Regions from separate parts of the Nonomuraea marmarensis genome, predicted to be linked through region 1. Evidence: riboswitches for the same ligand, from Rfam matches in the RefSeq annotation. Region 1 holds a riboswitch; each other region holds the start of a gene.
What was found. Region 1 has a riboswitch for cyclic di-AMP ahead of ACFLIM_RS00590 (glycoside hydrolase family 25 protein). Riboswitches for the same ligand answer to the same signal wherever they lie in the genome.

Region 1 (6,349 bases):
CCACCCGGCGATCGACCCGCGGCCGCCCTCGGGCAGGCCCAGGCGCTCTCCCGGGTATCCGAGATCGACCCCGGCGGACCGGAGCCCGCCCAGCCACGTCTGCGTCCACCGAGGTCCGTTGCCGCTCATGCCCTCCACGGTAGCCGCCCGGTGGGCCGGTCCGGATTGTGACCCAACCGCGTCAAGAGACGGTCATGATGTACGCCATGCCACACGGGGATGACCTTGACGAGCGCTTCAACGCGCTGGTCTCACAGATCGACGCCGAGGAACAGCGCAGGATGCGGGCCGACGCGAAAAGAGGGGCCAGAGAGCGGCGTACAGACCGGTCGGACGCCCGCTTATCCACGGCGGCCAGGCCCGAGACAGGACCGCCGCGGCGGGTCGGGCGGGCCTGGCTCGCGATGGCCACGATCACGGCGCTGATCGCCGCCGCGGGCGTGGTGGTCATGTTCCGGCCCGACCTGCTCGCCCCCTCGGGCGCGGTGCCCGAAGAGACCACGCCGGTGGTTGCTATGGCCGAGGAGACCACACCGGTGGTCGCGGCGCCGGCGGAGGTGGTGAGCCCGTTCGCCGGGTCCCCGGCCGAGGACTACGCCGACGGGATCGACGGGTTCGTGCTGCCGGAGGCGAAGGCGCTGGGCGGGTTGTCGAAGAAGGACGTGGCCAAGGGGCTGGAGCGGACGCGCGAGCTGCTGGCCGCCGCCTACCTCGACAAGAAGACGCTGCTGGGCGGAGATCCGGACGCCTTCGCCAAGTTGCTGGACCGCGAGCAACGCGACTGGTTCCGCGATGACCTGGACGACTCGAAGGAGCCCAACCGGCCCATGGTGAACAGCTTCGCCCCGAAGACGGCCGAGCTCACCACCGAGGTCATCAAGGTGAGAGGACAGGCCACGCTGGGCACGTTCCGGGAAGACGGCCTGCGCGGGGTCGAGGTGAAGCTGAACCACCTGGTCGTCTACGCGGTGCACCGCCCCGGCCAGCCCGCCACCACCGTCAGGCTCGTCACCCATCCCACCGGAAGCGTGCAGTTGTACCGCGAGTCCGGCCGGCTCGTCGTCTGGGTGGACGGGTGGGGTGCGAGCGCGACGCCCGCCCGCTGCGACGTGGAGGACGGGTTCATTCACCCCTACTACGAGGATTCGCCTGAGGACAAGGTGGGTGCCACCGGACCACCCTCAGATCCCTACGTTCTGGACGACGAGCCGAGCAGCGACGACGGCTGCGAGGCGTCGCAGGGCACCTGACCTACGTAACATGTGTGAAACAAACGAGACACCATTCGGAAACGGCCACGGCCTAACGTCGGCATGATGGCCAGTCCCAGGGAGGTTCGAGAGTGTTCAACTCCGCCGACGACGTCCTGAAGTTCATCAGTGACGAAGGGGTGCAGTTCGTCGATGTCAGGTTCACAGACCTGCCGGGGACGACTCACCACTTCACCTTCCCGGTTGAGAACTTCGGCGCGAGCGTCTTCACAGACGGACTCATGTTCGACGGCTCGTCGATCCGCGGATTCCAAGCGATCCACGAGTCCGACATGCTGCTGCTGCCCGACCCGACCAGCGCCGTGGTGGACCCGTTCCGCCAGCACAAGACGCTCAATCTGAACTTCTTCGTGCACGACCCGCTGACCGGCGAGGCCTACAGCCGCGACCCGCGCAACGTCGCGCGCAAGGCCGAGGACTACCTCAGGGGCACCGGCATCGCCGACACGGTCTACTTCGGCCCCGAGGCCGAGTTCTATATCTTCGACGACGTGCGCTTCGAGACGAAGCAGCACGCCGGCTACTACTACATCGACTCCATCGAGGGCGCCTGGAACACCGGCAAGGCGACCGAGGGCGGCAACCTCGGCTACAAGCCGCGCTACAAGGGCGGCTACTTCCCCGTGCCGCCGATGGACCACTTCACCGACCTGCGCTCGGAGATGGTCCGCAACCTCATCGAGTGCGGCATCGACGTCGAGATGCAGCACCACGAGGTCGGCACCGCGGGTCAGGCGGAGATCGACTTCAAGTTCGGCACGCTGCTCAAGACGGCCGACAACCTGATGCTCTACAAGTACATCATCAAGAGCACCGCGCTCGAATTCGGCCACACGGTCACGTTCATGCCCAAGCCGCTCTTCGGCGACAACGGCTCCGGCATGCACTGCCACCAGTCGCTCTGGAAGGACGGCTCGCCGCTCTTCTACGACGAGGTCGGCTACGCGGGGTTGTCCGACACGGCCCGCTACTACATCGGCGGCCTGCTCAGGCACGCGCCGTCGCTGCTGGCCTTCACCAACCCGACGGTCAACTCCTACCACCGCCTGGTCCCCGGCTACGAGGCCCCGGTCAACCTGGTCTACTCCCAGCGCAACCGCTCGGCCTGCGTACGCATCCCGATCACGGGCTCCAACCCGAAGGCCAAGCGCATCGAGTTCCGGGTGCCGGACCCGTCGTGCAACCCGTACTTCGCCTTCTCGGCGATGCTGATGGCGGGCATCGACGGCATCCGCAACAAGATCGAGCCGCCGGAGCCGGTCGACAAGGACCTCTACGAGCTGCCGCCGGAGGAGGCCCGCCAGGTGCCGCAGGTGCCCGGCTCGCTGCCCGAGGTGCTCACGGCGCTGGAGGAGGACCACGACTACCTGCTCGAGGGCGGCGTGTTCACGCCGGACCTGATCGAGACGTGGGTGGCGTACAAGCGGGAGAACGAGGTCGACCCGATCCGGCTGCGGCCGCACCCGCACGAGTTCGAGCTCTATTACGACATCTGATCCCGTAGCCCGTAAAAGGCCATCGGCTGTCCCGTTGAGGGCACGGTCGATGGCCTTTCGGTTGCCACGAGAAAGTCACCAAGACTGAAAGCGCCGGTCGAGAGCCGATCACCGTGAACCCCACCGGCACCTCCCGCCACGAGCGGAGAGGTCACGAATGTCCCCCGGTCCCGGGCTCGCGTACCGCGCCGAAGATTTTGCCAAAGCCCTGAAATCCCTACAGGTACGGCGATTCAGGGTTTACGCGAGTACGCGTACATTGCGAGGGGATTTGCCCCACTTGCAATGATTATGGGGGCATATATACCTTTTTCAGCATTACGGCCCACGTTTTGGCGAGCACTCGCCGGATCGTTGCCGCATCGTTGACAGGCCGAATCCGCACATCACGGAGCCGGGGACCCGCCTTTATCCCGGGGTGAATCGGACGCCAGCCCAGGCTGCGCCCGTAGGGCACTTCCAAGCCCGAACCCGTCAGCTAACCCGGTAGGCGACATGGAAGCAAGGAGTCAAATCCCCCATGCTCGATCTCTCCAAACGGCTCAGCCTCTCTGCCGCCGGCGCTCTCCTGGCCGGGGCCACCACACTGGCGAGCGTGACCGGCCCGGCGATCGCGTCGACCGCCGAGCATGGCCCGGCGCACGCGGCCGTGCAGGAGCAGGAGCCGCTCACCTACGGCCAGGACGTCTCCAACTACCAGCCGCTGTACGACTGGAACGCCAGCCCGGCCCAGTTCGGCATCATCAAGGCCACCGAGGGCATGACCTTCACCGACGCCGCCTTCGCCAGGCACTGGCGGGAGCTGGGCAAGAAGGGCATCGTACGCGGGGCCTACCACTACGGCCACCCCCGCAACAACCCCATCGCCGAGGCCGACCACTTCCTGTCCGTGGTGAACGCCCAGCCCGCCAAGAGCGGGGACCTGCTGGTCCTCGACATGGAGACGACCGACGGCAAGTCCGTCGCCGAGGTCAACGCCTGGGAAAAGGCGTGGCTGTCGCACGTGAAGGCCAAGACCGGGATCACCCCGATGTTCTACAGCGGCTGGCGCTTCGCCAACATCTACGGCAAGGGCCTGTCCGAATATCCGTTGTGGGTCGCCCACTACGGCAAGGCCAAGGGGATGGTGACCCCGCCCGCCGACTGGAAGTCCTGGACCATCCACCAGTACTCCGACTACCCCGTCGACCAGGACGTCTCCGTACTGACCCCTGACCAGCTGCGCCACCTGGGCCGCCAGTCCGCCTGACCGGGCGGGCCACGAGGTGGTTGGGTAGGAACCGGTCATGGGACCGATCGTCATCCAGCGTGTCTACGATCACGCGCCTGCCCGCGGCGCGGTGTTCCTCGTCGACCGTGTGTGGCCTCGGGGAGTGCGCAAGGACGACCTGCGGCTCGACGGATGGCTGCCGGACGTCGCGCCGTCGAAGGAGCTGCGCCAGTGGTTCGGCCACCGGCCCGAGCGGTTCGCCGAGTTCGCCGAGCGTTATCGGGCCGAGCTCGCCGAGCACCCCGAGACGGTCGAACCGTTGCTCGCCGCCGCCGAGAAGGGGCCGGTGACGCTGCTCTACTCGGCCAAGGACACCGAGCACAACCAGGCTGTGGTGCTGCGGGACCATCTTCAGCGCGCCCGCTAGGGATCTCCTACGGCCTCACGTCCCCGCGAACTCGAACCGGGGCGCGGACGGGGCCAGGATCGCGGACTTCGGGGTGACGGGCCAGAGGGTGCTCAGCTCGTCGGAGAGCGTGGCCGTGAGGGACTCGATGTCCTGCCGCGCCGTGTCGTGCAGCGCCTCCGCGACGATCAGGACGTCGGTGGTCGTGTCGCGGATGGCCGAATAGCCGCTCTGGCGGTTGGTCCAGCGGCGGGCATGCGCGTTCCCGAGGGCGTCCGCGAAGATGACCTCCCCGGCCGGCGGGTGCTCCGTCTCGCCGGAGAAGGTCAGGTATGTCTCGTCGCCCGCCGCATGCCGCACTTCCACATACTCCGAGATCCGGGAGGCGTCGAACACTGCCACCGGGATGGCGTACGCGATGGAGACCGCGTTGCACAGGTCGATCACGGGATGCAGGCGCGGCAGAGATCCCTCTTTCCTGAAGCGGCGCAGCAGCGACTCCGAGGCGCACCGATATCGGGTCGGCTTGAGGCCCATCTTCGAGAACGCCCGCCGCCACGCCTGGATCTCCGGCAGCTCGCCTTCCGATGCGATGGCGAGCCTCTTGGCGGCGATCTCGCCGAACCGGGCGAGCCGGTCGTCGACGGAGACGTCCGTGGAGATGCCCGGCGCGAAGATCAACCCGGGCGCCAGCTCGGGAAAGTCCCGCCAGATGGCATCGGAATGCTGGAAATACATGGTCACCTCGTCATCGCGGCCGGGGAGCACGGGCCGATCACGATACCCGCATCCTCGCCTCCGGGTCAGGCGGGGATGGCGGGGTTGGCGGCGCGGGCGCGGCGGGCGGCCAGCGCGTAGCAGGCGCAGGTCACCGCCGTCAGGATGGCCGCCGCCAGCAGGGGCCGGCCGATGACGCCCATGACCGCCACGCCGAGGGTGGCGCCGACCTGGCGGAACGCGTTCAGGACGCCTCCCGCCGTGCCCGCCGTGCCCGGCGGAGCGCTGTTGACCATGCCCGCCATCAACGCGGGCAGCACGAACGACAACCCGAAGCCCATCACCACCAGCCAGGGCGCCAGAACGTCGGTGAGGGCGACGCCCGTCAGGCCGATCGCGAGCAGGGCGAGACCCCCGAGGATCGGCGGCCGGGGACCGTGGCGGGCCACCAGGCGGCCGGTGAGCAGCGGGTTCACCGTCATGGGGAGCGTGAGCGGCAGGAAGGCCAGCCCGGCGGCCATCGGGCTGAGGTGACGGGTGTCCTGGAGCAGGAGGGTGAGGACGAACAGAGCGCCGGAGAAGGCGAAGTTCGCCACCAGGCCCGCGAGCAGCTCCGGCCAGGTGGCGGCGAGCAGGCCCCCAGGCAGCGCCGGGGCGTGGCTGCGGCGCTCCGCGAGCACCAGCGAGACCAGGACGGCCGCCGCCAGAACGCCCGCCGGGAAAGAGGAGCCGATCAGCGCATCCGCCACCAGGCCCAGGAAGGCGCAGGCCAGCGCTTGTACCGGCCAGTCGATGCGCCGCAGGCCACGCGGCGAGCGGACCTTGCGCATGGCCAGCAGGCTGATCAGGGCGAGGGGTGGGTTGAGCAGGAAGACGGCGCGCCACCCGTACAGGTCCACCAGGAGGCCGCCGAGCAGGGGGCCGGCCGCGAGCGCGCTGCCGGTGATGGCCGCCCACAGGCCGGTGGCGCGGGCACGGGCGGCCGGGTCGGGGAAGAGCTGGGCGAGCAGGCCGAGCGAGCCGCCCGTGCAGAGCGCGCCCGCCACGCCGAGCAGGGCCCGCAGCGCGATCAGCGCGCCCAGGTTCGGCGCCGCGGCGCTCAGCAGCGAGATCACGCCGAACGCCGCCACGCCCACCTTGAAGATCCGGGCCGCGCCGTACCTGTCGGCCACCGCTCCCCCGGTGAGCAGGGCGGCGGCGAAGGCGACCGTGTAGGCGTTCACGGCCCATTGCTGACCGGCCAGCGAGC
Region 2 (6,349 bases), on a different contig from region 1:
CATTCGCCGGGCGTCTCCCGTCACTCCAGCCCTGTTAGCCTCGGCAGGCGGCGGCGCGTTCCTCCAGGAGGGCGCGTTCACGGGCGTTGCGGGTCATCGAGGCCGCTCGCTCGAACTCGGCGCGGGCCTCCGCCAGGCGTCCCAGCTTGAACAGCAGGTCTCCCCGTACGCTGGGCAGCAGGTGGTAGTCCTGGAGCGACGGTTCGCCCACGATCTGGTCGAGGAGGCCGAGCCCCACCGCCGGCCCGTAGGCCATGGAGAGGGCGACCGCGCGGTTGAGCTCGACGATGGGGGAGCGGGACAGCTTGGCCAGCGACTCGTACAGGGCCGCGATGCGTACCCAGTCGGTGTCCTCCGGGTTGACGGCGCGGGCGTGGCAGGCGGCGATGGCGGCCTGGAGGGCGTAGGGGCCGAGATCGTTTCCGAGCTCCTCGGCCTGGTCGAGGGCGGTCAGGCCGCGGCGGATGAGGAGTTGGTCCCAGCGGGCCCGGTTCTGCTCCAGGAGCAGGATCGGCTCGCCCGACGGCCCTACCCGGGCGGCCGATCTTGAGGCTTGGATCTCCATGAGGGCGACCAGCCCGTGTACCTCGGGTTCCTTGGGCATCAGGCCTGCCAACACCCGGCCCAGCCTGAGGGCGTCCTCGCACAGGGCGGGGCGCATCCAGTCGTCTCCGGCCGTCGCCGAATAGCCTTCGTTGAAGATCAGGTAGATGACCTCCAGGACGGACGACAGCCGGCCCGCCAGCTCGGCGCCCTGGGGCACCTCGAACGGGACCTGCTTGTCGGCCAGCGTGCGCTTGGCGCGTACGATCCGCTGGGCCACGGTGGGCTCCGAGACCAGGAACGCCCGCGCGATCTCGTCGGTGGTCAGGCCGCCGAGCACGCGCAGCGTCAGCGCCACCCGCGCCTCCACGGACAGCGCGGGATGGCAGGCCGTGAACACCAGCCGCAGCAGGTCGTCCTCGATCTCGTCGACCTCGGGCGGCTCCTCCTCGTTCTCGAGGCGGTGGCCGAGCTCGACAAGGTTGCGTTCGAGGCGTTCGTTCCTGCGGATCAGGTCGATGGCGCGGCGTTTGGACACGGTCATCAGCCAGGCGCCGGGGTTGCGCGGCACACCGGACTCCGGCCACTGCTCCAGGGCGGCCACCAGCGCGTCCTGCGCCAGCTCCTCGGCGAGGCCGACGTCGCGCACCAGCCGGGCCAGCCCGGCGATGAGCCGGGCCGCCTCGATCCGCCATACCGCCTCGATCGCGCGGTGCGTGTCGGAAGCCATCACCGGCCCATGAGACCAGCACAAACCCCCGCCCCGCAACCCACGCCCCCGGTCCGGACGGCCGCCGCCCGTCCGGCCGAACGGGCAGTGCCCGGTCGGATGATGGCCTGACGGCCGGCGGTCACGCGGCCGGAGCCGAGCGGGCGGCGGTCGTAAGGTCAGCCGTTGGGGCGGTCGGCGCCGAGGCGCTCGCGGAGGGCCTCTTCGCGCTCGCGCGCCTCCTGCGGCAGCGACTCGTCCGGTACGTCCGAGGCGTCGAACACCCGCCACACATCCAGCCCGATCCCGTCATGCCCCGGCGGCACCGGGACGCGCAGGGCCCACTCGATGGCCTCCTCCCTGGACTTCACCTGGATCAGCCAGAACCCGGCGATGAGCTCCTTGGCCTCGGCGAACGGCCCGTCGATCACGCTCGCCTTGCCGCCGCTGTAGGCGATCTGGGCCCCGTGCGAGCTCGGGTAGAGCCCTTCGCCGGCCAGCAGCACCCCCGCCTTGGCCAGCGACTCGTTGTAGGCGTGCATGTTGTCGACCAGCTCCTGGCTGGGCAGCACCCCGGCCTCGGTGTCCGCGTTGGCCTTGCCCACGATCATGAACTTCATCGAAGTCGTCTCCCTTTCGTCCGCACCGGCCGCGGCCGGTCTCATCAACGCGTCGAACGACTCCGTGGCGGATCGACACGTCCGCCGGAAATCTATTTCGTGAAGAGCCGGGCGGCACCGGTTGCCGAGAAATCTACAACGTAAAGGCGGTCGCTCAGGAGGGTCATCGAGCCTTCGGCGGGCGGGCCGCGACGGTGACGGCCGCGAGCAGGGCCAAGGCCACCGCCAGCGGCGGCACCGGACCGGCTTTCAGGTACAGCACGGCGCCGGCCAGCGCGCCGGCGAACATCGCGACGACCGACACGGCCCGGCGCCAGGCCGCCCACATCGGCGGATCGGCGGCCAGGCCGGTGAGGATGGTGGTGAGGACGTTGGTGGTGATCATGTCGGGCACTCCCAGCCTGCGCACGGTCGCGTTCTGCACGCCCATGCCGTAGGCGAGCAGGCCGATGAGCGGCGCCTGCGCCATGGCGTCCCGGTGACCGGCCACCTGAGCCACGACGAGGGCGGCGGCGACGAGGAGCGCGTGCGCGGCGGTGAGGGCGACGAACTCCCGCCGCGCGTTCCGCATCCGCCGGGCCAGGCGTCCCGCGCTCCATGCCCCGGCGGTGAAGCCGGCGACGGCCAGCGGCGGGGCCCATACCGACAGCTGGGGCTCTCCGGCCAGGGCGAAGCCGAGGAAGACCACGTTGCCGGTCATGTTGGCGACGAAGACCCGGTTCAGGCCGAGGAAGCTGACGGCGTCGACGAGGCCGGTCACGATGGTCAGCAGGATCAGCAGGGCAGGCAGGACGTCGTGCCGGTTCGCGCCGCGGGGGAACAACGCGTCGGCGACCCACCGCAACGCGCGCCTCACGCGGTACTCGTAACCGTCGCGCCGCACCCGCAAACCATGCCGCCAGACGACGCTGTCTCCGCAAAGCGGGTCAGACCGCCCACCTCAGGGCCCGGGAACGCGGCGAGCGCACGTCCCGTGCGGGACGCGCGCTCGTTCGCGGCTGGAAGGCCAGGAGCCCGTCAGGCTCAGGCGGCGTACTCCGGATAGCCGTAGCCGACGACATCCGACTTCGGACGGACGCGCTCCTCGACCTTGCCGTTGCCGGTGTTGCCCTCGATCGTGGAGATGGTGCCGTTCTGGTTGTCCTTCACCACGAACCCGACGTGCCGGATGTCGGTGAGGTCCTTGCCGCCGTTCCAGGCGAAGAAGACGACGGCGCCGGGCTTGGCGACGGTGCCGAAGCGGTGGGTGCCCTCGAACCACTTGGCGTAGGCGACGGTGTAGGCGTCCGCGCCGATCTGCGAGTGGGCGCCGCTCTGGTTGCCGACCCAGGAGACGAACATCGCGCACCAGGCGCCGTTCAGGTAGTCGGTCCTGGTCCCGCCGTCGCGGGCGACGGTCTCGGCGGCTCGCGGCGAGGCGGCGTACCAGTCCTGGTACTTGGTGCCGCCACCGGCGGCGTTCTCCGAGGTGCCGACCTGGGACTTGGCGACGGCCAGGACCTGGGCGGCGGTGACGTTGACCTTGGCCTGCCCGGACTTGATGTCGTGGTCGGCGACGGCGGCCGGCCGCTGCGCCGTGTCGGCGCTGGCCACGGCAGCCTGGCCGCCGAGGGCCGAGGCGATGACGGTGGCGCCGAGCAGGGCGCGAGCGATGTTGGTCTTCGAGGTACGGCTGAAACAGTGTTTTGCCATCGAGGGGGTTACTCCTTGCTTCCATGCCGCTTACCGGGTTAGCTGACGGGTTCGGACGTGGAAGCTGCCCTACGGCACCGGAGTGCCGATTCACCCCAAGGACCTGGGTCCCCGGTTCCGCCCTGAGGCGGATTCAGCGGTCACAGGACCGTCCTGTGATCGTTCGTACGATGGTTGGACATTGCCCGAAAAATCGGACATCTGCCCTGATATGCCTCATAAGGTAATACATGCGGCAAGTGGATTACAACTGGATAAAGCCCACTTAGCCGAGTTGCGTCCGGGCGTTGGCCAGCAGCCCCATCATCGCGAGGGACTCGTCAAGGGGCATGATCGAGGATTCGGTCCTGCCTTCGGCCGTGGCGGCGCGGACTTCGCGCAACTCTCCGGCGTATCCGTTGTCCGCCGGATCGAGCAGATGCTCCTCCGGCTCCATGGAGGGCCCGGAAAGTAAAATCTGCTGCGGCGCCCAGAACGGCGCCTGGATGTCCGCCCGCATGCCCGTGCCGACAACGGTGGCGTTGTTCGGGTAATTCCCCAGCAACGAGGTCTCCACGAGAGCCCGCCTGCCGCCGGGGTAGAGCAACACCCCGGCCGCCTCCGCGTCCACCCCGTTGGGCGCCAGGGAGCCGGTGACGCGCAGGTCAGCGGGCAGGCCGAGGAGCAGCTGGGCCAGCCCGAACGGGTAGATCCCCAGGTCGAGCAGGGCCCCGCCGCCCAGCTCCGGCGCCCACAGGCGGTGCGCGGGGTCGTAGGGGAGGGTGAAGCCGAAGGACGCCTGCACCGAGCGGAGGTCTCCGAAGCGCGGATCGGCCGCGACGCGCTGGATGAGCGGGTTGAACCGCATCCACATGGCTTCCATCAGGAACACCCGTGCCTCGCGCGCCAGGCGTACCATCTTCTCCGCGTCGGCCACGGTCGCGGCGAGGGGCTTCTCGCACAACACGGCCTTGCCCGCGGCGATCGCCGCCTCGGCCACCTCCAGGTGCTGGGCGTGCGGCGTCGCCACGTAGATCGCGTCCACCGCCGGGTCGGCGCACAGCCGCTCATAGGAGTCGTACGCCGACTCCGCCCCCAGCGCGGCGGCCAGGGACTGCGCCCGGCTCAACACCCTGGACCCGACGGCGGCCACCCGCATCCCCGGCTCGGCCACGATGGCCGCCCCGACCGTACGGGCGATACCGCCCGTTGCCGCAATTCCCCACGCAAAATCCCGCACGGGGGAGGAGCATAGACCTATCAGGTCATGTTGAACGTGTCGGGGTCAGGCCCGATGCGCCGGCCCTTGTTCATCGCGCCGATGGCGGCCATGTCCTCGGCGTCGAGGATGAAGTCGAAAACCTCGATGTTCTCGGCGATCCGCGACGGGGTCACGGACTTGGGGATGACCACGTTGCCGAGCTGCAGGTGCCAGCGGAGCACGATCTGCGCGGGGGTCTTGCCGTACTTGGCCGACAGCACCGCCAGCGCCGGGTCCCCGAGCAGCCCCTTGCCCTGCCCGAGCGGGCTCCACGCCTCGGTGAGGATGCCGTTGGCCTCGTGGAAGGCCCGCAGCTCCCGCTGCTGCAGGTACGGGTGCAGCTCGATCTGGTTGATGGACGGCGTGATGTCGGCCTCGTCCATCAGCCGGGTGAGCGTCGAGACGGTGAAGTTGGACGTGCCAATGGCCTTCGCCCGCCCGTCGCGGTAGATCTTCTCCATCTCCTTCCACGCCTGCACGTACCTGCCCTGCCCGGGCACCGGCCAGTGGATGAGGAACAGGTCGACATAGTCCAGGCCCAGCCTGGCCAGGCATTCGTCGAAGGCCTCCGCCGCGCGGGTGTGGTCGGCGTTCCACAACTTGGTGGTGACGAACACCTTCTGGCGCGGCAGCCCGCTGGCGCGCACGGCCCGCCCCACACCCTCTTCGTTGTCATAGGCGGCGGCGGTGTCGACGTGCCGGTAGCCGGCCTTCAGCGCGGTCGCCACGGCCTGCTCGGCCTCGTCGGCGGGGACCTGCCAGACGCCGAAGCCCAGCTGCGGGATCTGCACGCCGTCGGTGTTGAGCATGAGCGAGTTCATACCCTCCATTGTTCATGTCGAGTTTCTGAGGGCTTAAGGCGGCCGGGCTAGCTTGAAGCGGTCGTGAACGGGCCATCACCCGGCTGGGAGGGCAACGAGTGGTCGAACAGGCGTCGGCCTGGGTGGAGTCCCCGCTCCAGATGCTGTGCGCCGTCGAGGCTCACCATGCCGGGCTGCTCGGTCCCGCGACGGTCGTCGTGCCGCGCGCGGGTCTGCGGGCGCTGAAGGCCACGCGTAAGGAGCTGGGCCGTCTCGGGCTGCCCGACGGCCTGATCATGGCCGAGCCGCGTGAGCGCATGCCCCGGCGCGTGCAGGCCGTCGGCGACGCCTTCTCCGGCAAGGTGCAGCTGCGCTGGCTCGTCTCCAACCCCGGCCGCATCGTCATCGTGGACGACGGGCTGGCCACGATCCGGCTGCTCGAACTGCTGGCCGCGGGGCCGTACAAGCCGCTGCTGCGGGCCCGCGCGGAGCCGACCAGGCTGCGCGCCGCGCTCGGCCTGGCGGCCGCGCTGCGCCTGCGCATGAGCAGGGTCTCCGTCTTCACCGCCCTGGCCGTGGACGACAAGCTCGAAGAATCGGTCCGGCAGGCCGGCATCGATCTCGTACGCCACGACTTCTCCTGGTTGCGGGCCCAGCCGCCGAGCGCCGAGGGACCCGCCGAGCGCACGGTCGTGCTCGGCACCTCGCTCGTCCGCAACGGCCTCGTGCATCGCGACCGCTACTT
Region 3 (6,349 bases), on a different contig from region 1:
GTGACCCGGCCCGCCAGCCCGTCGCCTTCGTCGATCCGGCGCGCGCCCGGCTCGCCGTCGCGCACCTCGAAGGCGGCGATGGTGTACGCCGGGGAGGCCGGGTCCGCGGCGGCCAGGACGATCCGCAGGTCGCTGCGCCACCGCTCGGGGGTGACGTCACAGATGACGTAGCCCCGGTAGGTGCCGTTGTAGAACTTGACGTGCGGGTTGGCCGCCAGGCCCGCCCGCACGTCCGCGTCCCAGCCGGCGCCGGAGGAGATCGACGTGCCGGCGAACTCGGTGGCGACGGTCTCCGAGTTCGGGTCGTCGAAGTCGGTCTTGAGGTCGTTGACCCAGTGCGTGTGCCAGTCGCCGCTGAGCACCACGGGGTTGGACGGCCGGCGTTCGGCGATGAAGTCGAGGATGCGGGACCTCGCGGCCGGGTAGCCGTCCCACTCGTCCAGGTTGACGATCTTGCCGGGGCCGAGGTCGTAGTCGAACTGGGCCATGATGGTCTGCTGCGCGACGACGTTCCAGCGGGCTTTGGACCGGCCCAGGCCGGAAAGCAGCCACTGCTCCTGCTCCGGCCCGGTCATCGTGCGGGCCGGGTCCGCCGTCTCCGCGCACGGGGCCTTGCGGCCGTCGCCACACGGCTGGTCGCTGCGGTACTGCCGGGTGTCCAGGATGCTGAACTCGGCCAGCCTGCCGAAGTCGAACCGCCGGTACATGAGGGCGTCCGGGCCGTGCGGCTGCTGGGCGGGGCGCATCGGCAGGTGCTCGTAGTACGCCTGATAGCCGTTCGCGCGCCGCTCCAGGAAGGGTCTGCCGTCCCCGGCGCCGCCCTGGATGTCGCCCGCGTAGTTGTTCTGGACCTCGTGGTCGTCCCAGGTCAGGAAGAAGGGGAAACGGGCGTGCGCGGCGCGCAGGTGCGGCGAGGTCTTGTAGAGCGCGTGCAGCCGGCGGAACTCGGTCAGGCCGCCGTTGGCGGTCTCGTAGATGTAGTCGCCGAGGTGCAGGACGAAGTCGACGTCCTGCTCGGCCAGGTCGCGGTAGGCCGGGTAGGGGCCGCCGGCCCACGACTGGCAGGAGACGAAGGCGAACCGCATGTGGTCCGCCTTGGCCCCGGGCGGCGGCATCGTGCGGGTCCGGCCGGTCCGGCTGTAGGTGTCACCGGCCTTGAACCGGTACCAGTACCACCGATCCGGCGCCAGGTCGTCCACGACCACGTGCACCGTGTGCACGGATTCGGGCACCGCGGTCACCGAACCGCGCCGCACCACGTGCCGGAAGGCGTCGTCGCGGGCCACCTCCCATAAGACCTCGACCGGCTCGGCCGGCATGCCCCCGGTCTCGGCGTTCAGCGGATCGGCGACGAGACGGGTCCACAACACGACACTGTGATGATCGGGATCGCCGGAGGCCACCCCCAGGGTGAACGGGACCGCGTCCACATCGTCGGCGTGCGCCATCGCGGGTTGGGCGATCTGCCCGACCGCCAGGACGCCGAGGGCGCCGCCCGCCAGGGCGAGGAAACCCCTGCGATGCAGGGTGCTTTGTTGATTCACCCGGAAGAGCTTGAGTCAAGCTAGCACCGCTCCGGTTTCACCATGATGAATGATCAAAATACAGGACAAGTCGGTTGATCGACGACATATCCGCCCGAATACCAGGTACGGCCTCGGCAGCTTCACCGACGTCCTAGTCCTGGAGCCACTCGGCCAGGACCTCTGCCGTGTGCTCGCCGAGACGAGGCGGCGGGAGCCGTACGGAGCCAGGTGTCCTGGACAGTTTCACGGTGACGCCGGGCAGGGGCACGGAGCCGAGCGAGGGGTGCTCGACCTCGGCGATCACCCCGCGGTGCCGCAGCTGCGGATGGTGTACGGCCGGCGACGGCCGGCTCGGCACCATCGGATGGGCCGCCTGCCCGCTGCCCCGGTGACGCGGCCTGCCGGTCACGCCGGCGTCCGCCGACTCCGGTAGACCTCCGGCATGATGCGCGGCCTTGGCGAGCTCGCGAACCGCCGCGGCGCGTGCGCTACTCCTCAGGTCGCGAGGCCGAGGCCATGAAGATCGGCAACGCCAGGAACATGCGACCTGCCTGGGCTCGTTCCTTCTGCTCGCTCACCCACGCCGCTTCCTGCTCAGGGGTGACGGCTCCGGCCGCACGGGCGCCCTCCGCGATGCCGGTGAGCATGGGCAGCATGGCCGCGTCGGTGAAGACGCTCATGTGCGCCTCCACCGCGACGTCCTCGAACCCGGTGTCGAGCAGCAGGTTGCGGTAACGGCGGGCCGCCCGCGGATTGGCGGTCAGGTCGGCGCGGGCGTGCACGATGGTCCGGGTGAGCGCCGGGTCGTCGGAGTCGATGACGAAGGTGTCCCAGTCCTGCCCGATGAGCACGACGCGACCGCCCGGAGCGAGCACCCGCTTGGCCTCCTCCAGCGCCTTGGCCGCGTCGGCGAGCTCGTGGAAGACCTTCTCGGCTCGATACCCGGCGACCTCGCCGTCCTCGAGCGGCAGGCCGAAGGCGTCGCCGATCCGGAAGTCGGCCTGCGGCCACCGACGGCGGGCCACCGCGATCATCTCCTCGCTGACGTCCACGCCGATCGCCCGCGCCCCGCGCTCCCCCAGCTCGTGTACCGCACGTCCCGCGCCGCAGCCCACGTCCACCACGGCCGCGCCGTCCGGGAGGCCGAGCAGCTCGGACGAGCGCGCCCGCAACGCGACCGCCCCCGGCAACGCGTCGACGACGTCGAGCAGCTGAATGAATGATTCCATGTGTTCCGTCGTTTTGGACATGCGAGCCAGCATGCGACTTAATGTCGGCATGAAGTCAAATGCGACCATGAGCATCGGCGACATCGCGGAGCGGTTCGGGCTGGCCACGCATGTCCTGAGGCACTGGGAGGCCATGGGCCTGCTCTGCCCGGCCCGGATCGGCGGGGAACGCCGCCGATACGGGCCCGACGACCTCTACCGGGTGGCCGTGATCCTGCGCGCCAAGGAAGCCGGATTCAGCCTCGACGACATCCGCGAGATGATGACCACCTCGGACGCGGCGGAACGGCGTGGTGTCCTGCTGCGCCGTCGGGCGGAGCTCGCCCGGCGCATCGCCGAGGCGCAGGCGTCGCTCGAGCTCATCGACTGCGCACTGGACTGCGACCACGAGGACTTCACCAGCTGTTCCCATTTCCAGTCCATGGTGGCCGAGCGGATCTCCGTATCCTCCCCGCCACACGTGCGAGTGTGAGCCGGGCCGCCACCGCGAGGGGGCCACGCCCCTCGCACCGGCAGGCATCAGCTATTAGGCAGGATAGTAGGAAGCGCCACTTGCCACGCAGGAGATCAGCCTGGGCCTTCGGCCAGAGCAAGGCAACGGCGGCATGGACTTCGGGCCGGTACAGAAGGCGCCCCTGCTCAGCCACATCGAATCGCCGGCCACGAAGTTGCTGATCGGTCCCGGAGCGGACGGTGCCGGAAGCCCGTCTCGGTTCGCAAGGTGCTTCAGGCGCTGCAGCGCCACCGGGTTCTCGCCTACACGACTGTGATGTCGCACTCGCAAAACTTGCGGTTTGTCTACTTGTCAGGCTTTTGGTTAATACGTTATCTTCTGCGAAATACATCCGGTTTGTCCGGTCGCTACTTTGAGCATCGCATGACATCGCAGGCGCGCCTGTGACCGCTGAGTCCGCCTGCGGGCGGAACCGGGGACCCGTTCGTACTACTTGGGGTGAATTGGCACGGATAGTGCCATAGGGCAGCTTCCACGCCCGAACCCGTCAGCTAACCCGGTAAGCGGTATGGAAGCAAGGAGAACTCCCTACCGATGGCCGACCACCGTCCTACCCCAGCCCCGAAGATCAACATCGCCCGAATGGCCACTCCCGGAATCGTGCGTAAGCTCGCGGCGACCGCCTTGCTGACCATGATCACCGCCGTGGCTGGTGCGTCCGTCGCCAGTTCCGCGCATGCCCATGAGTTCGCCTACGGCCAGGACGTCTCCAACTACGAGCCGGCGCACGACTGGGCTGCCAGTGGCGCGGAGTTCGGCATCGTCAAGGCGACCGAGGGCACCGACTTCACCGACCGCGCCTTCGCCCGCCACTGGGCCGAGATGGCCGGGCAGAACATGGTGCGCGGCGCCTACCACTACGGTCGCCCGGCCAACGACCCCGTCGCCGAGGCCGACTTCTTCCTGTCCGTGGTGAACAAGCAGCCGGCCAAGCCCGGTGACCTCCTGGCCCTGGACCTGGAGACCACCGACGGCAAACCCGCGGCCTACGTCAACGCTTGGGCCAAGACGTGGCTGGAGCGGGTGAAGGCCAAGACCGGCGTCACCCCGTTGTTCTACTCCGGCTGGAACTTCGCCAGCAAATACGGTCAAGGCCTCGGCCAGTATCCGCTGTGGGTCGCCCACTACAGCAAGGCCAAAGGTACGGTCACGCCACCCCCGCCGTGGAAGACGTGGACCATCCACCAGTACACCGACAGCCCGGTGGACCAGAACGTCTCCTCCGTGAGCCTGGACCAACTCCGCGCCCTGGGCCGTAAGTAGCCAGAGTGTCTGGACGCGCGGCCCGCCCCTTGGGTGCCCCGCGCCGACCGATCAGTGTCCGCGGGCTGCGCAAGCGCTTCGGCGAACTGGAGGTGCTCAAGGGCGTCGGCCTGGACGTCGAGCGGGGCGAGGTGGTCGTACGGCACGCGCCGCGCGAGCAGCTAATTCGTACAAGAGTGTTCAGGTTTTGGCCATAAGGGGCTACAGTAAGTCGAACATCAGTGTTTACTTACGGAGGCCTCGTGACTGACTCAGCCACGCAAGCGGTGCCGGACTCGCGGCGGTGGATCGCTCTCGTGCTGCTCTGCGTCGCCCAGTTCATGCTGATCCTGGACGTTACGGTGATCAACGTGGCGCTGCCGAGCATCGGCTCCGGCCTGGACCTCGACCGCGCCTGGCTCACCTGGGCCGTCACCGCCTACACGCTGTGCTTCGGCGGGCTCATGTTGCTCGGCGGCCGCCTGGGGGACGCCTACGGCACGCGCCGGATCCTGCTGGCCGGCCTGACCCTGTTCACCCTCGCCTCGCTGGTCACGGGCCTGGCCACCAGCGGGCCCGTACTGATCGGCGGACGGCTCGCCCAGGGCGTGGGCGCGGCGCTGCTGTCCCCGTCCGCGCTGGCCACCATCACCCGCACCTTCCACGGCGCCGAACGCGGCAAAGCGCTCGGCGCATGGGCGGCGCTCGGCGGAGCCGGATTCGCGGCGGGCGCGCTGCTCGGCGGGCTGCTGACCGCATGGCCCGGCTGGCGCTGGGTGTTCTTCATCAACGTCCCGGTCGGGCTGGCCGTGCTGGTTCTGCTGCCCCGCATGGTCGCCGCGCACCGTCCCGCGCGCCGGCGGCGCATCGACCTGCCCGGCGCCGTCCTGGCCACCGGGTCGACCGCGGCCCTCGTCTACGGCCTGGTCAACGTGGGCGACTCCGGATGGGGGTCGGCCACGACCCTGCTCGCGCTCGGTGGCGCCCTGGCGGGATACGTTCTGTTCGCGGTGGTCGAGCGAGCCACCGCCGAACCGTTGATGGACGTGCGGATCCTGGCCCGCCGGCCGGTCGCCACCGGCGCGTTCCTGATGCTCGCCGCCACCGCGCTGCTGCTGGCCATGGTCTTCCTCGGCTCGCTCTACCTGCAGCGGGTGCAGGGCATGCCCGCGCTGGTCACCGGGCTCCTGTTCGTGCCGGTGGCGCTCGCGACCGGGGCTGTCGGGCACCTGGCCGGGCACGTCATCCATCGGCACGGCGCGCGGGGGGCCGCCGTCAGCGGACTACTGCTGGCCGCCGCCGGCGCGACCGTCCTCGCCCTGGTGGACGGCACCGCCGGGGTCATCACCGGCCTGGCGATCGGCGCGGGCGGCATCGTCCTGACGTTCGTCGCCGCCACCACCACCGCGCTCGGATACGTCTCTCAACACGAGGCGGGACTGGCTTCCGGCGTGGTCAACACCTTCCACGAGGTCGGTGGGTCAGTCGGCGTCGCGGTCGTATCCGCGATCGCAGCTCGCGGCATCGAGGCCGGCACGGCCAGCGGTTTCCCTGCCGCGTACGCGGTGGCGGCGGGCGCGGCGGTCGTCGCCGCACTCATCGCGGTCGCGCTCGTCCCGAAGGGCAAGGCGCACCTGCCCGAAGGCGTCCATCTCCACTGACTTTCTGCAGGGACAACCGATGACAAGGTCCGCGACCAGCGCCATCGCGCCCGGCAACGACCCGTTCCCGCCGGAGGGCTCCCCTGTGTTGCCGGCCGAGCGCGGCCCATCATGACTCCCCGGCGGCGCGGGACTCGACGCCCCTCTCCGCGATCAAATAGGTGATCTCTGGGCGCG

Region 2: it holds a riboswitch for cyclic di-AMP, as region 1 does, so the genes downstream of both, ACFLIM_RS23370 (CHAP domain-containing protein) here and ACFLIM_RS00590 (glycoside hydrolase family 25 protein) in region 1, are expected to answer to the same signal.
Region 3: it holds a riboswitch for cyclic di-AMP, as region 1 does, so the genes downstream of both, ACFLIM_RS23825 (glycoside hydrolase family 25 protein) here and ACFLIM_RS00590 (glycoside hydrolase family 25 protein) in region 1, are expected to answer to the same signal.

What each region holds. Positions count from the first base shown of each region.
Region 1 covers NZ_JBICRM010000001.1:108,074-114,422, reverse strand. The annotation lists gene ACFLIM_RS00605 (RDD family protein) at 1-129, opposite strand, end outside; gene ACFLIM_RS00600 (hypothetical protein) at 207-1,250, shown strand; gene glnA (type I glutamate--ammonia ligase) at 1,343-2,767, shown strand; cyclic di-AMP (ydaO/yuaA leader) riboswitch at 3,129-3,275, shown strand; gene ACFLIM_RS00590 (glycoside hydrolase family 25 protein) at 3,288-4,016, shown strand; gene ACFLIM_RS00585 (DUF488 domain-containing protein) at 4,054-4,404, shown strand; gene ACFLIM_RS00580 (B3/B4 domain-containing protein) at 4,420-5,151, opposite strand; gene ACFLIM_RS00575 (MFS transporter) at 5,187-6,349, opposite strand, start outside.
Region 2 covers NZ_JBICRM010000014.1:34,070-40,418, forward strand. The annotation lists gene ACFLIM_RS23355 (RNA polymerase sigma factor) at 35-1,273, opposite strand; gene ACFLIM_RS23360 (YciI family protein) at 1,432-1,872, opposite strand; gene ACFLIM_RS23365 (YoaK family protein) at 2,036-2,755, opposite strand; gene ACFLIM_RS23370 (CHAP domain-containing protein) at 2,896-3,564, opposite strand; cyclic di-AMP (ydaO/yuaA leader) riboswitch at 3,577-3,713, opposite strand; gene ACFLIM_RS23375 (Gfo/Idh/MocA family protein) at 3,830-4,783, opposite strand; gene ACFLIM_RS23380 (aldo/keto reductase) at 4,804-5,625, opposite strand; gene ACFLIM_RS23385 (hypothetical protein) at 5,724-6,349, shown strand, end outside.
Region 3 covers NZ_JBICRM010000014.1:133,331-139,679, reverse strand. The annotation lists gene ACFLIM_RS23845 (alkaline phosphatase D family protein) at 1-1,544, opposite strand, end outside; gene ACFLIM_RS23840 (CoA transferase) at 1,678-1,935, opposite strand; gene ACFLIM_RS23835 (methyltransferase domain-containing protein) at 2,015-2,755, opposite strand; gene ACFLIM_RS23830 (MerR family transcriptional regulator) at 2,823-3,227, shown strand; cyclic di-AMP (ydaO/yuaA leader) riboswitch at 3,648-3,790, shown strand; gene ACFLIM_RS23825 (glycoside hydrolase family 25 protein) at 3,852-4,532, shown strand; gene ACFLIM_RS23820 (MFS transporter) at 4,775-6,172, shown strand; gene ACFLIM_RS23815 (hypothetical protein) at 6,282-6,349, opposite strand, start outside.